Variovorax paradoxus: one gene and its partner. The protein of the gene in region 1 interacts with the protein of each later gene in a pairwise test. Links are inferred from orthologs where the notes say so. Each region holds a gene or a part of one and is shown on either strand. Other genes may lie near its edges. The genes, in order: GOQ09_RS02390 and bioB.

Region 1 (6,026 bases):
AACTACGGCAAGCTGCTGAACGACCACCGCGTGTTCGCCTTCTTCGGCTGCGTGGGCTCGGGCACCACGTCCGCTGCGGCCAAGCTGCTGCAGCAAAGCGGCGCGCCCAGCGTGGGCGGCTACGGCGTGGGCGACAGCGCCCGCGAGCGCGTGGCAGGCTCGGCCTACTTCGTGCGCGCCAGCAACGCCCGCGAGGCGCAAGCACTGGTCGAGCACCTGTCGACCATTGGCGTGAGCAAGATCGCGATCGCCCACCTGGACAACCCCGGCGGCCTCGAGGCGGTCAAGCTGATCGAGGCGGCCATGGCCACCCACAAGCAGACGCCCACGGTGGTGGTGGCGGTGAAGGGCGACGGCTCGACCTCGGCCGCCGCGGGCAAGACGCTTGCCGACAGCCAACCCCAGGCCGTGCTGATGTACCTGGCCGGCACGGTGACCGGCGAGGTGATCAAGGCCATGTATGCCGCCGGCAGCAAGCCGATGTTCTACGGCATGTCGGTCGTCTCGGGCGAAGTCACGGCCAAGGTGGTTCCGCTGCAGGCGGGCGGGCTGGCCATTTCGCAGGTCACGCCCTACCCCTGGGGCGAGGTGGAGGCCGTCACGCGCGACTACCGCCGCCTGGCCGAGCGCGCCCAGGTGCCGGTGGGCTACGGCAGCTTCGAGGGCTACCTGAACGGGCTGGTGATGATCGAGGCGATCAAGCGCACCGGCCGCGACCTGACGCGCGCCCGCCTGCACGCCACGCTGCGCGCGCTCAAGCTGCGCCTGGCCGGCATGGACATCGACTTTTCGACCGGCGCCACCACCGGCTCGCGCTTCATCGAAATGGTGCGCGTCACGCCTGAAGGCCGCTTCGTTCGCTGAGCGTTGGGCGGGTTCGTCCGCGGCGGCTGCGCTCGCGCTTTAATAGCGCCATGTGCCAACTGCTTGGAATGAACTGCAACACGCCCACGGACGTGACCTTCAGCTTTACGGGCTTTGCCCAGCGCGGCGGCCGCACCGACCATCACGCCGACGGCTGGGGCATCGCCTTCTTCGAGGACCGGGGGCTGCGCCACTTCGTCGATCACATGCCCGCGAGCGAATCGCCCGTGGCCGAGCTGATCCGGCGCTACCCGATCCAGAGCCGCAACGTCATTGCGCACATCCGCAAGGCCACGCAGGGCGCCATCAACCTGCAGAACTGCCACCCTTTCGTTCGCGAACTGTGGGGCCGCTACTGGGTGTTTGCCCACAACGGCGACCTGAAGGACTTTCGCCCGCGCCTGCACGGCAACTTTCATCCCGTGGGCAACACCGACAGCGAACACGCCTTCTGCTGGCTCATGCAGGAGCTGGCCAAGTCGCATGCGGGCGTGCCGAGCATCGAGGAGCTCACGCTCACGCTGCGCGAACTGGCGCCGCAGCTCGCGCGCCACGGCACCTTCAACTTCATGCTCTCGAACGGCCAGGCGCTCTGGGCGCATGCCTCCACCAACCTCTGGTACGTGGAACGGCGCCATCCCTTCGTGACCGCGCAGCTCGCGGACGAAGACCTCGAGATCGACTTTGCGCGGCACACCACGCCCAACGACCGCGTGGCCGTGGTGGTGACCGCGCCGCTCACGAGCAACGAGAGCTGGACGCCTTTTGTGCCGGGCGAGCTGCACGTGTTTGTGGACGGGCAACGCTTCGGGCACTGAGGCGTTTCTACTGACACTTTTTCGCAACATTGCGAGAAAGTATCGGCAAACCGGTTCGACGGGGTAACAATAATGCTTCTCATTTGCGCCCCTTTCGAACTTTTCAATGTCTTCTTCATCCTCCTTCCTGCGCGCGAGCCTGCGCCCGACCGTTGCCGCCACGCTGCTCGCACTTCACGCATTGGCCGCTTCCGCCCAGACCGCCGCGCCGGCTGAAGCCGCCGGCACCCTCGGCACCGTCACCGTCGAAGCCAGCGCCGACGCCTCGGCCGAAGGCCTGACCAAGCCTTACGCCGGCGGCCAGGTGGCGCGCGGCGGGCGCGTCGGCATCCTGGGCAACCAGGACATGATGAGCACGCCGTTCTCGAGCACCAACTACACCAACGAGCTCATCCAGGACCAGCAGGCCAAGAGCGTTGCCGACGTGCTGCTCAACGATCCGTCGGTGCGCCAGGCGCGCGGCTTCGGCAATTTCCAGGAACTCTACGTGGTGCGCGGCTTCCCCGTGTACTCGGACGACGTGGCCTACAACGGCCTCTACGGCATGCTGCCGCGCCAGTACATCGCCTCTGAATTCTTCGAGCGCGTGGAAGTGTTCCGCGGCGCAAACACCTTCCTGAACGGCGCGGCGCCCGGCGGCAGTGGCATCGGCGGCGCAATCAACCTGCTGCCCAAGCGCGCGCCGAACGAGCCGCTCACGCGCGTCGGCTTCGGCGTGCAAACCGGTGGCCAAGGCTACGTGAACCTCGACCTGGCGCGCCGCTTCGGCCCCGACGACAGCCTGGGCGTGCGCGTGAATGCCGTGCGCCGGGAAGGCGGAACCGGCGTCCACAAAGAGAGCCAGCAGCTCAGCGCCTTCGCCGTCGGCGTGGACTGGCGCAACCGCAACGTGCGCCTGTCGGCCGACTTCGGCTACCAGGACTACGACCTGAAGGACGGCCGCCCGAGCCTCACGCCCTCGTCGGCGCTGCCGATTCCGCGTGCACCCGACGCCAGCACCAACTTTGCGCAGCCCTGGACCTACTCGAAGGAAAAGGACAAGTTCGCCACCTTCCGCGGTGAAGTCGACATCACCGACAACATCACCGCCTGGGCCGCCGGCGGCGTGCGCCGCAGCGACGAAGACAACGTGCTGGCGAACCCGACGCTCGCCGACGCGTTCGGCAACACCAGCGGCACGCGTTTCAGCAACACGCGCAAGGACCGCATCGGCACCGCCGAGATCGGCGTGCGCGGCAATTTCGTGACCGGACCGGTGAAGCACACGGTGGTGGCTTCGGCCGCCACATACAGCAACGACCGCGACAACGCCTACACGATCTCGCGCGGCAGCCTGCGCAACAACATCTACGCGCCGTACGCCTCGCCGTTCCCGGTGGCCAACGGCTTCACCGGCAACACGCTGGAAGACCCGCGCCTGACCGACAAGATCGAGACCTCGAGCGTTGCGGTGGCCGACACCATGTCCTTCATGGACGACCGCCTGCTCGTCACGCTCGGCGTGCGTCGCCAGACCATCAAGCAAACCAGCTTCGCCTACAACACGATCAAGGAAACGAGCGCCTACGACGAGAGCAAGACCACGCCGGTGGCCGGCATCGTGTTCAAGGTCACGCCGAGCACCTCGGTCTACGCGAACTACATCGAAGGCCTCGTCAAGGGCAACGTGGCACCCGGCACCGTCAACAGCCGACCGGTCACCAACGCCGGCGAGGTGTTCGCGCCGTACCAGGCCAAGCAGAAGGAAATCGGCGTCAAGTACGACGGCGGCACGATCGGTGCAAGCGCTGCCTTCTTCACCACCGACCAGCCGACCTACCAATACGAGGGCCAGACCTACGGCCTCTACGGCAAGCAGCGCAACCAGGGCCTCGAGTTCTCGGTGTTCGGCCAGCCTGCCAAGGGCCTGCGCCTGCTGGGCGGCTTGACGCTGCTCGACGCGAAGCAGAAGAACACCCAAGGCGGTGCGACCGACGGCTTCACCGCCATCGGCGTGGCCAAGCAGCAGGCCAACCTCGGCGCGGAGTGGGACGTGCCGGGCGTGCGCAACCTGTCGCTGAATGCGCGCCTGCTGTACACCTCCAAGCAGTACGCCAATGCCGCCAACACGCAGCAGATTCCGGGCTGGACGCGCTTCGACATCGGCGCGCGCTACTTGGTCGACCTGGGCAACGGGCGCCTGCTCACGCTGCGCGCGCGCATCGACAACCTGTTCAACAAGTCGTACTGGGCGTCGGTGGGCGGCACGCAAGGCTCCAACTACCTGGTCCTGGGCGCACCGCGCACCTTCGCGGTGAGCGGCACCATCGATTTCTGATGCGCGCCTTCTGGACCGCAGTGCACCGCTTCGCGGGGCTCGCGATTGCACTGTTCCTGATCGTCTCGGGCCTGACCGGCGCCGTGATCTCGTGGGACCACGAGATCGACGGCTGGCTCAACAGCGAGCTCTACGACACGGACTCGCGCGGCCCGTTCCGCGACCCCTTCGAGCTCGCGGCCGCGGTAGAGGCGCACGACCCGCGCGTGCGGGTCGCGTACATGCCGCTCGGCTTCGAGGAAGGGCACGCGGCCGGCTACTTCGTGCAGCCGCGCACCGATCCCGCCACGGGCAAGCCTTATCAGCTCGGCTACAACCGCGTGTACGTCGATCCGGTGACGGCCGAGATCCGCGGCCGGCGCGATTCGGCTGCGATCTCGCTCAGGCCCGAGACGCTGATGCCCTTCCTTCGCAAGCTGCACTACACGCTGCATGTGCCGGCCGTCTGGGGCACCGACCGGCTAGGCCACGGGATCATGGGCACGGTGGCGCTGGTGTGGCTGCTCGACAGCTTCGTCGCGCTCTATCTCACGACACCCCGGCGCCAGCGCCAAGCCGCGCACCCCGAGCACCGCGGCGCGCGCGAATGGTGGCGGCGCTGGAAGCCCGCATGGGCCGTGCGCTGGGCGGCCGGCGGCTACAAGCTCAACTTCGACCTGCACCGCGCGGGTGGGCTGTGGATATGGGTGCTGATCATCATCATCGCCTTCACCTCGTTCTCGCTGAATCTCTACAAGGAAATCTTCCACCCGATGCTGTCGCTGGTGTCGAAGACCACGCCGGGGCCGTCGGCACTGGTGCCGCTCGCGCCGCTGGGCGCGCGCATCGAACCCACGATCGGCTTCCGCCAGATCGTGGCCGACGCCGAGGCCGAAGCACGCCGGCGCGGCTGGACCACACCGCTCGGCGGCGTGTTCTACAACCAGCGCGGCGGCTTCTACAACGTGTCGTTCTTCGACCACGCCTCGCACGACGACAGCGACGGCATGGGCCTGTCGAACCTCTACCTGGACGGCCGCGACGGCCACATCATCAGCAGCAACCGGCCGTGGCACGGCACCGCCGCCGACGTGTTCGCGCAGCTGCAATTGCCGCTGCACGGCGGGCGCATCCTGGGGCTGCCCGGACGCATCCTGATGTCGCTCATGGGGTTGGCGGTGGCGGGCCTGTCCGTCACGGGCATCGTGATCTGGTGGCGCAAGCGGCGCGCGCGGCTGATGCAGGCGCGGCGCGAGCGCGAGGCGCTACCCGAGGAACTCAGCGTGGTGCGGCAAGGTGCGCTTCGAGCGCATCGATGAACATCTTCGGCACGTCGAAGCCGGTCTGCTCGGTGATCTCCTGAAAGCAGGTCGGGCTCGTCACGTTGATCTCGGTGACCGAGTCGCCGATCACGTCGAGCCCGATCAAGAGCAGCCCGCGCGGCGCGAGCACCCGGCCAATGGCCTCCGCGATTTCGCGGTTGCGCGCCGTGAGCGGCTGCGCCACGCCCTTGCCGCCGGCTGCCAGGTTGCCGCGCACCTCGGTGCCTTGCGGAATGCGCGCCAGCACAAAAGGCGCCGGCTCGCCCGCGATGATCAGGATGCGCTTGTCGCCCTGCACGACCTCGGGCACGAAGCGCTGCACCATGATGGTTTCGGCGCCGTCCTTGTTGAGCGTCTCGACGATGGAGCCCAGGTTCAGCGCGTCCTGCTTCACGCGGAAGATGCCCATGCCGCCCATGCCGTCGAGCGGCTTCAGGATGATGTCGCCATGCTCGGCATGAAAGTCGCGCACGGCCTGCGCGCTGCGCGTGACCAGCGTGGGCGTGACGAACTGCGGAAACTCCATGATCGCGAGCTTCTCGGGATGGTCGCGCAACGCGCTCGGCTTGTTCACCACGCGCGCGCCTTCGCGCTCGGCCTGCTCGAGCAGGTGCGTGGCGTAGATGTACTCGGCGTCGAAGGGCGGGTCCTTGCGCATCAGCACGGCATCGAAGTCCTTCAGCGCCTTGGCCTCGCTGATGTCGACGCGGTACCAGTCCCTTGCGT
Region 2 (6,228 bases), 1.9 Mb from region 1 along the record:
TGCCGACGTGTTCCAGCGGAACGTGATGGCCTCGGGCGTGGTGCCGCAGATCAGCATGATCATGGGCCCGTGTGCGGGCGGCGCGGTGTATTCGCCGGCCATGACCGACTTCATCTTCATGGTGAAGGACTCGAGCTACATGTTCGTCACCGGGCCCGAGGTGGTGAAGACCGTGACGCACGAGACCGTGACGGCCGAAGAGCTCGGTGGCGCCATCACCCACACCACGCGCAGCGGCGTGGCTGACATGGCGTTCGAGAACGACGTCGAGGCGCTCATGATGCTGCGCCGCCTGTACAACTACCTGCCGCTCAACAACCGCGAAAAACCGCCGGTGCGCCTGGGCAACAACGGGCAGGGCGACCCGGCCGACCGGCCCGACTACTCGCTGGATACGCTGGTGCCCGACAACCCGAACAAGCCCTACGACATCAAGGAGCTGATCCTCAAGGTGGTCGATGACGGCGACTTCTTCGAACTGCAGCCCGACTACGCGAAGAACATCGTGATCGGCTTTGCGCGCATGGAAGGGCAGACGGTCGGCATCGTCGCCAATCAGCCGCTGGTGCTTGCGGGCTGCTTGGACATCAAGAGCAGCATCAAGGCGGCACGCTTCGTGCGCTTTTGTGATGCGTTCAATATTCCGGTGGTCACCTTTGTCGACGTGCCCGGCTTCATGCCCGGCACGGGGCAGGAGTACGGCGGCATCATCAAGCACGGCGCCAAGCTGCTCTACGCGTATGCGGAATGCACCGTGCCGAAGATCACCGTCATTACGCGCAAGGCCTATGGCGGCGCGTACGACGTGATGGCTTCCAAGCACTTGCGCGGCGACGTCAATCTGGCCTGGCCGCGCGCGGAGATCGCGGTGATGGGCGCCAAGGGCGCGGTGGAAATCATCTTCCGCGAAGACAAGAACGACCCCGAGAAGCTTGCCGCACGTGAGGCCGAATACAAGGCGCGTTTCGCCAACCCGTATGTGGCGGGTGCGCGCGGCTACATCGACGACGTGATCCTGCCGCACGAAACGCGCAAACGTATCTGCCGTTCGCTGGTGATGCTGCGCGAGAAGAAGCTCGAGAACCCGTGGCGCAAGCACGGGAACATTCCGCTGTAAGCACACAGGACAACAACATGTTCAAGAAAATCCTGATCGCAAACCGCGGGGAGATTGCCTGCCGCGTGATTCAAACGGCCAAGAAGATGGGCATCCTCACGGTCGCCGTCTATTCCGACGCCGATAAGGAAGCACGTCACGTCGAACTTGCCGACGAGGCTGTGCACATCGGCGCTGCGCCCAGCCGCGAGAGCTATCTGCAGGCCGACCGCATCATTGCGGCCTGCAAGCAGACCGGCGCCGAGGCGGTGCACCCGGGCTACGGTTTCCTGTCCGAGAACGAAGCCTTTGCGCGCAAGGTGGAGGAAGAGGGCATTGCCTTCATCGGACCGAAGCACTATTCGATTGCCGCCATGGGCGACAAGATCGCTTCCAAGAAGCTCGCGAATGAGGCCAAGGTCAACACCATTCCCGGCTGGAACGACGCCATTGAAACGGCCGAGCGCGCCGTCGAGATTGCCAAGGACATCGGCTACCCGGTGATGATCAAGGCGTCGGCCGGTGGCGGGGGCAAGGGGCTGCGCGTGGCCTTCGACGACAAGGAAGCCTTCGAGGGCTTTACCTCGTGCCGCAACGAGGCGCTGAGCAGTTTCGGCGACGACCGCGTGTTCATCGAGAAATTCGTCGAGGAGCCGCGCCACATCGAAATCCAGGTGCTGGGCGATTCGCATGGCAATGTCATCTACCTGAACGAGCGCGAGTGCTCGATCCAGCGCAGGCACCAGAAGGTGATCGAAGAGGCGCCTTCGCCCTTCATCAGCGATGCCACGCGCAAGGCGATGGGCGAGCAGGCGGTTCAGCTGGCCAAGGCGGTGAAGTACCAGAGCGCGGGCACGGTGGAGTTTGTGGTGGGCAAGGACCAGAGCTTCTATTTTCTGGAGATGAACACGCGGCTGCAGGTGGAGCATCCGGTAACCGAATGCATCACCGGGCTCGACTTGGTCGAGCTGATGATCCGCGTGGCGGCCGGCGAAGCGCTGCCGCTGACGCAGGCCGAGGTGAAGCGCAACGGTTGGGCGATCGAGTGCCGCATCAACGCCGAAGATCCGTTCCGCAACTTCCTGCCTTCGACGGGCCGCCTCGTGAAGTTCCAGCCGCCGGCCGAGACCATGTTCGCGAGCGACACCGAGCGCCTGAACGGCGTGCGAGTGGACACGGGCGTGTACGAAGGCGGCGAGATCCCGATGTATTACGACTCGATGATCGCCAAGCTCATCGTGCACGGCAAGGACCGGCAGCATGCAATTGCGCGCATGCGCGAGGCGCTCAACGGTTTCGTGATCCGCGGCATCAGCAGCAACATTCCGTTCCAGGCGGCGCTGCTCGCGCATCCCAAGTTCGTGGCGGGCGATTTCAACACCGGTTTCATTGCCGAGCACTACGGCAAGGGCTTCCATGCGGAAGACGTGCCGCACGCAGACCCCTCGTTTCTTGTTGCGCTTGCGGCCTATGTGCATCGCCGCTACCGCGCGCGCGCCTCGGGCATCAGCGGCCAGCTCGAAGGCCACGGCGTGAAGGTGGGCGAGCAGTTCGTGGTGGTGGAACTGGGGCCGGAAGGCAAGCATGTGCACCACCCGGTGTCGGTGACCGACTTTCATGGCAAGACCGGCGCCAGCGCCGTTGCCGTGGGCGGCAAGAACTACAAGATCGACAGCGGCTTTGCGCTGGGCGCGATCCGCGTGCAGGGCATGGTGAACGACCGGCCCTTCACCGCACAGGTCGAGCGCGGGGCGGGCAAGAACCCGCTGGCGCTGCGCGTGTCGCACGACGGCACGCAGATCGAAGCCATGGTGCTCTCGCCGCTGGGTGCGCGCCTGCTCGAGTTGATGCCCTACAAGGCGCCACCCGATCTGAGCAAGTTCCTGATGTCGCCGATGCCGGGCTTGCTGGTCGAGGTGTCCGTGCAGCCGGGCCAGCAGGTACGTGCCGGCGAGAAGCTGGCCGTGATCGAGGCCATGAAAATGGAAAACGTGCTGTTCGCCACGCAAGACGGGGTGGTCGACAAGATTTCGGCCAAAAAGGGCGAGTCGCTCGCTGTCGATCAAATCATTCTGGAGTTCAACTGATGGGTGCCAACGACTTGCAACAGACGATCACGCTACACCGCCCCACCAAGGCCGCGGAGCCGCAGGGACCTTGGTCGGTCGAGGCGATTCAGGCGCTCCTCGACAAGCCGCTGATGGAACTGCTGTTCGAAGCACAGACCGTGCACCGCCAGCACTTCCCCGAGGGCGACATCGAGCTTGCGACGCTGCTGTCGGTCAAGACTGGCGGCTGCCCGGAGAACTGCGGCTACTGCCCGCAGTCGGCCGAGTTCGACACCGGCGTGAAGGCGCAGAAGCTCATGGAGGTCGACGAGGTGGTGCGTGCCGCGCAGGCTGCCAAGGATGCCGGTGCCACGCGTTTCTGCATGGGCGCCGCATGGCGCGCGCCGAAGGACCGCGACGTGGAGAAGGTGGCTGTGCTGGTCGAAGCCGTGAAGGGCCTGGGCATGCAGACCTGCGCCACGCTCGGCATGCTGGAGCCGCATCATGCGCAACAGCTCAAGGCCGCGGGCCTCGACTACTACAACCACAACCTCGACACCGCGCCCGAGTACTACACAGACATTGTCGACACGCGCACCTATCAGGACCGGCTCGACACGCTGGCCCATGTACGCAGCGCCGGCATCAGCGTGTGCTGCGGCGGCATCGTCGGCATGGGCGAGCAGCCGGTGCACCGGGCGGGGCTGATCGCGCAACTGGCCAACCTGAATCCGTACCCCGAGTCGGTGCCGATCAACAGCTTGGTGCGCGTGCCGGGCACGCCATTGGCCGATTCCGAGCCGGTCGATCCCTTCGACTTCGTGCGCATGATCGCGGTGGCGCGCATCACGATGCCGACCGCGCGCGTGCGGCTCTCGGCAGGCCGCCAGCAAATGGGCGATGCAGTGCAGGCGCTGTGCTTCATGGCAGGTGCCAATTCGATCTTCTACGGCGACAAGCTGCTGGTGACCGGCAACCCCGACGTGGAGGCCGACGTGCAACTGCTGCGCAAGTTGGGTCTGCAGTCGCGCCGGACCACCGCCACCGAAGAAGCTGGGGCCTGCGCATGACGGCCGCGCCGCGTCCCTTCAAGGTGCTGGGCATCCAGCAGATCGCCATCGGCGGGCCCGACAAGATGCGGCTGCAGAAGCTCTGGGTCGACATGCTGGGGCTCGAGGTCACCGGCACCTTCAAGAGCGAGCGCGAGAACGTCGACGAGGACATCTGTTCGATGGGCAGCGGGCCGTTCAAGGTCGAGGTCGACCTGATGCAGCCGTTGGACCCCGAGAAAAAGCCCGCGGTTCACACCACGCCGCTCAACCATGTGGGCCTGTGGATCGACGACCTGCCCAAGGCCGTCGAATGGCTCACCGCGCAGGGTGTACGTTTTGCGCCCGGAGGCATTCGCCAGGGCGCGGCCGGCTTCGACATCTGCTTTCTGCATCCGAAGGCGAACGACGAGTTTCCGATTGCGGGCGAGGGCGTGTTGATAGAAATGGTGCAGGCGCCACCCGAGGTGGTGACCGCGTTCAACGCGCTGGCCGCTACGCGTTGAGCACCTTCTTGATCGGCGGCTTCACGTCCGAGCGCTGAGGCGGCAGCATCGGCTGGTGCTCGCGGGCCGGGTTCAAGATGATCGAGGTGGCCGTTTCGGTGAGGATGCAGAACTTGGTGACCACCGCATCGAGGTGGCTCACGTCGATGACCGCAATTTCCAGAATCCAGCTGTCGTCGCCGGTCACGTTGTAGGCATTGACGCACTCGGGCGTCTGCTGCACCAGCTCTACCACGCGCGCGTAGTCGGCGCGGCCCACGCGGATGATCGCGCGGATGCCATAGCCCAGCTTGCCGAGGTTGACCGTGGCGCGATAGCCGCTGATCACGCCCGCGGCTTCCAGCTTTTTCACGCGCTCGGTCACGGCCGGCTGGCTCAGGTGCACGCGGCGGCCCAGCTCGGCCATAGTCAGCCGCGCATCGCCCTGCAGTTCAGCCAGGATGCGGGTGTCGTGGGCGTCCAGTGCGGGGTTGAAGGTGAAGTCCATGTAACTCCTTTAAATCGACGGTTCAAAACAGATAGAACCATGAGTTGTGCATGGCTGCGAAGGGTTTGCTTTCATACCATGGATGGGGTTCCAATACCAACAAGACAGACCTCGCATGCCGACTCTTGCATCTCCCGCCCAAGCCTCATCCGGCTCCCGCAGCACGCTGCCGCCGCTCCTGTGGCTTTGCCTGGCCGCCACCTGGGTGGTCTGGGGCTCGACTTATCTCGCAATCAAGTACGCGCTGATCAGCTTTCCGCCGTTCTTGCAGATGGGGTCGCGCTTCTTGTTTGCGGGCGTGATGCTCGCGGTGTGGATGCGCTGGCGCGGCGCTGCCTGGCCCTCGGCGCTGCAATGGCGCAATGCGCTTGTCGTAGGGGCGCTGATGCTGGGCGGCGGCATGGGCGGCACGGCGCATGCCGAGGTATCGATCGGCTCGGGTCTGGTGGTGGCCTTCATCGCGGTGGTGCCGTTGCTGATTGCACTGCTCAACCTGATCTGGGGCGTGAAGCCGACGCGGCTCGAGGCCATGGGCATCGCGCTTGGGCTGGTCGGCGTGCTGATGCTGACGCAGGGCAGCGGCTTCCAGTCATCGCCCGCGGGGCTGCTGGCCATTTCCGTGGCTTGCATCTGCTGGTCGATGGGCAGCGTGCTGAGCCAGCGCAGCCTGCCGCTCGCGCCCGGCGCGATGGGGTTCGCGAGCGAGATGATCTGTGGCGGCCTGGTGCTGATGGTGCTTGCGGCGGTGTCTCGCGAGAGCTTGGTCTGGCCACCAGCGCCAGAGGCCGTTTGGGCCTGGCTGTACCTCGTGGTTTTCGGTTCGCTGATTGCGTTCAACGCCTACATGGTGCTGCTCGCAAGGGCGCCGGCCGCGCTGGCGGCGAGCTACACCTTCGTCAATCCGGTGATCGCGATGCTGCTGGGCGTGTGGATTGCCAACGAAACCGTGACGCGCTTCGAGTGGTATGCCGTGGCCGTCATCCTGGCCGGTGTGCTGCTGTTGCTCTTCAAGCGCCCGCAGAAGGGCTGAGCCCGCGCCTGC

The links.
Region 2: the proteins of GOQ09_RS02390 (region 1) and bioB interact in binary tests that used the Escherichia coli proteins (3 or more experiments, as listed by UniProt). The link is inferred for Variovorax paradoxus from one-to-one orthologs.

What each region holds. Positions count from the first base shown.
Region 1 is NZ_CP046622.1:510,301-516,326, reverse strand. What follows is about bases 1-2,798. They hold GOQ09_RS02390 (class II glutamine amidotransferase), read left to right. Parts: upstream 1-914; coding sequence 915-1,682; downstream 1,683-2,798. Other genes in these bases: GOQ09_RS02385 (TonB-dependent receptor), read left to right, coding at 1,789-2,798; GOQ09_RS02395 (ABC transporter substrate-binding protein), read left to right, coding at 1-864. Outside these bases: more of GOQ09_RS02385, read left to right, coding at 2,799-3,999; GOQ09_RS02380 (PepSY-associated TM helix domain-containing protein), read left to right, coding at 3,999-5,297; gshB (glutathione synthase), read right to left, coding at 5,257-6,026.
Region 2 is NZ_CP046622.1:2,392,388-2,398,615, forward strand. What follows is about bases 2,199-5,198. They hold bioB (biotin synthase BioB), read left to right. Parts: upstream 2,199-3,182; coding sequence 3,183-4,214; downstream 4,215-5,198. Other genes in these bases: accC (acetyl-CoA carboxylase biotin carboxylase subunit), read left to right, coding at 2,199-3,183; GOQ09_RS11275 (VOC family protein), read left to right, coding at 4,211-4,699; GOQ09_RS11280 (Lrp/AsnC family transcriptional regulator), read right to left, coding at 4,689-5,186. Also shown: GOQ09_RS11260 (acyl-CoA carboxylase subunit beta), read left to right, coding at 1-1,117; more of accC, read left to right, coding at 1,135-2,198; drug/metabolite exporter YedA, read left to right, coding at 5,302-6,216. UniProt on the Escherichia coli protein: Catalyzes the conversion of dethiobiotin (DTB) to biotin by the insertion of a sulfur atom into dethiobiotin via a radical-based mechanism.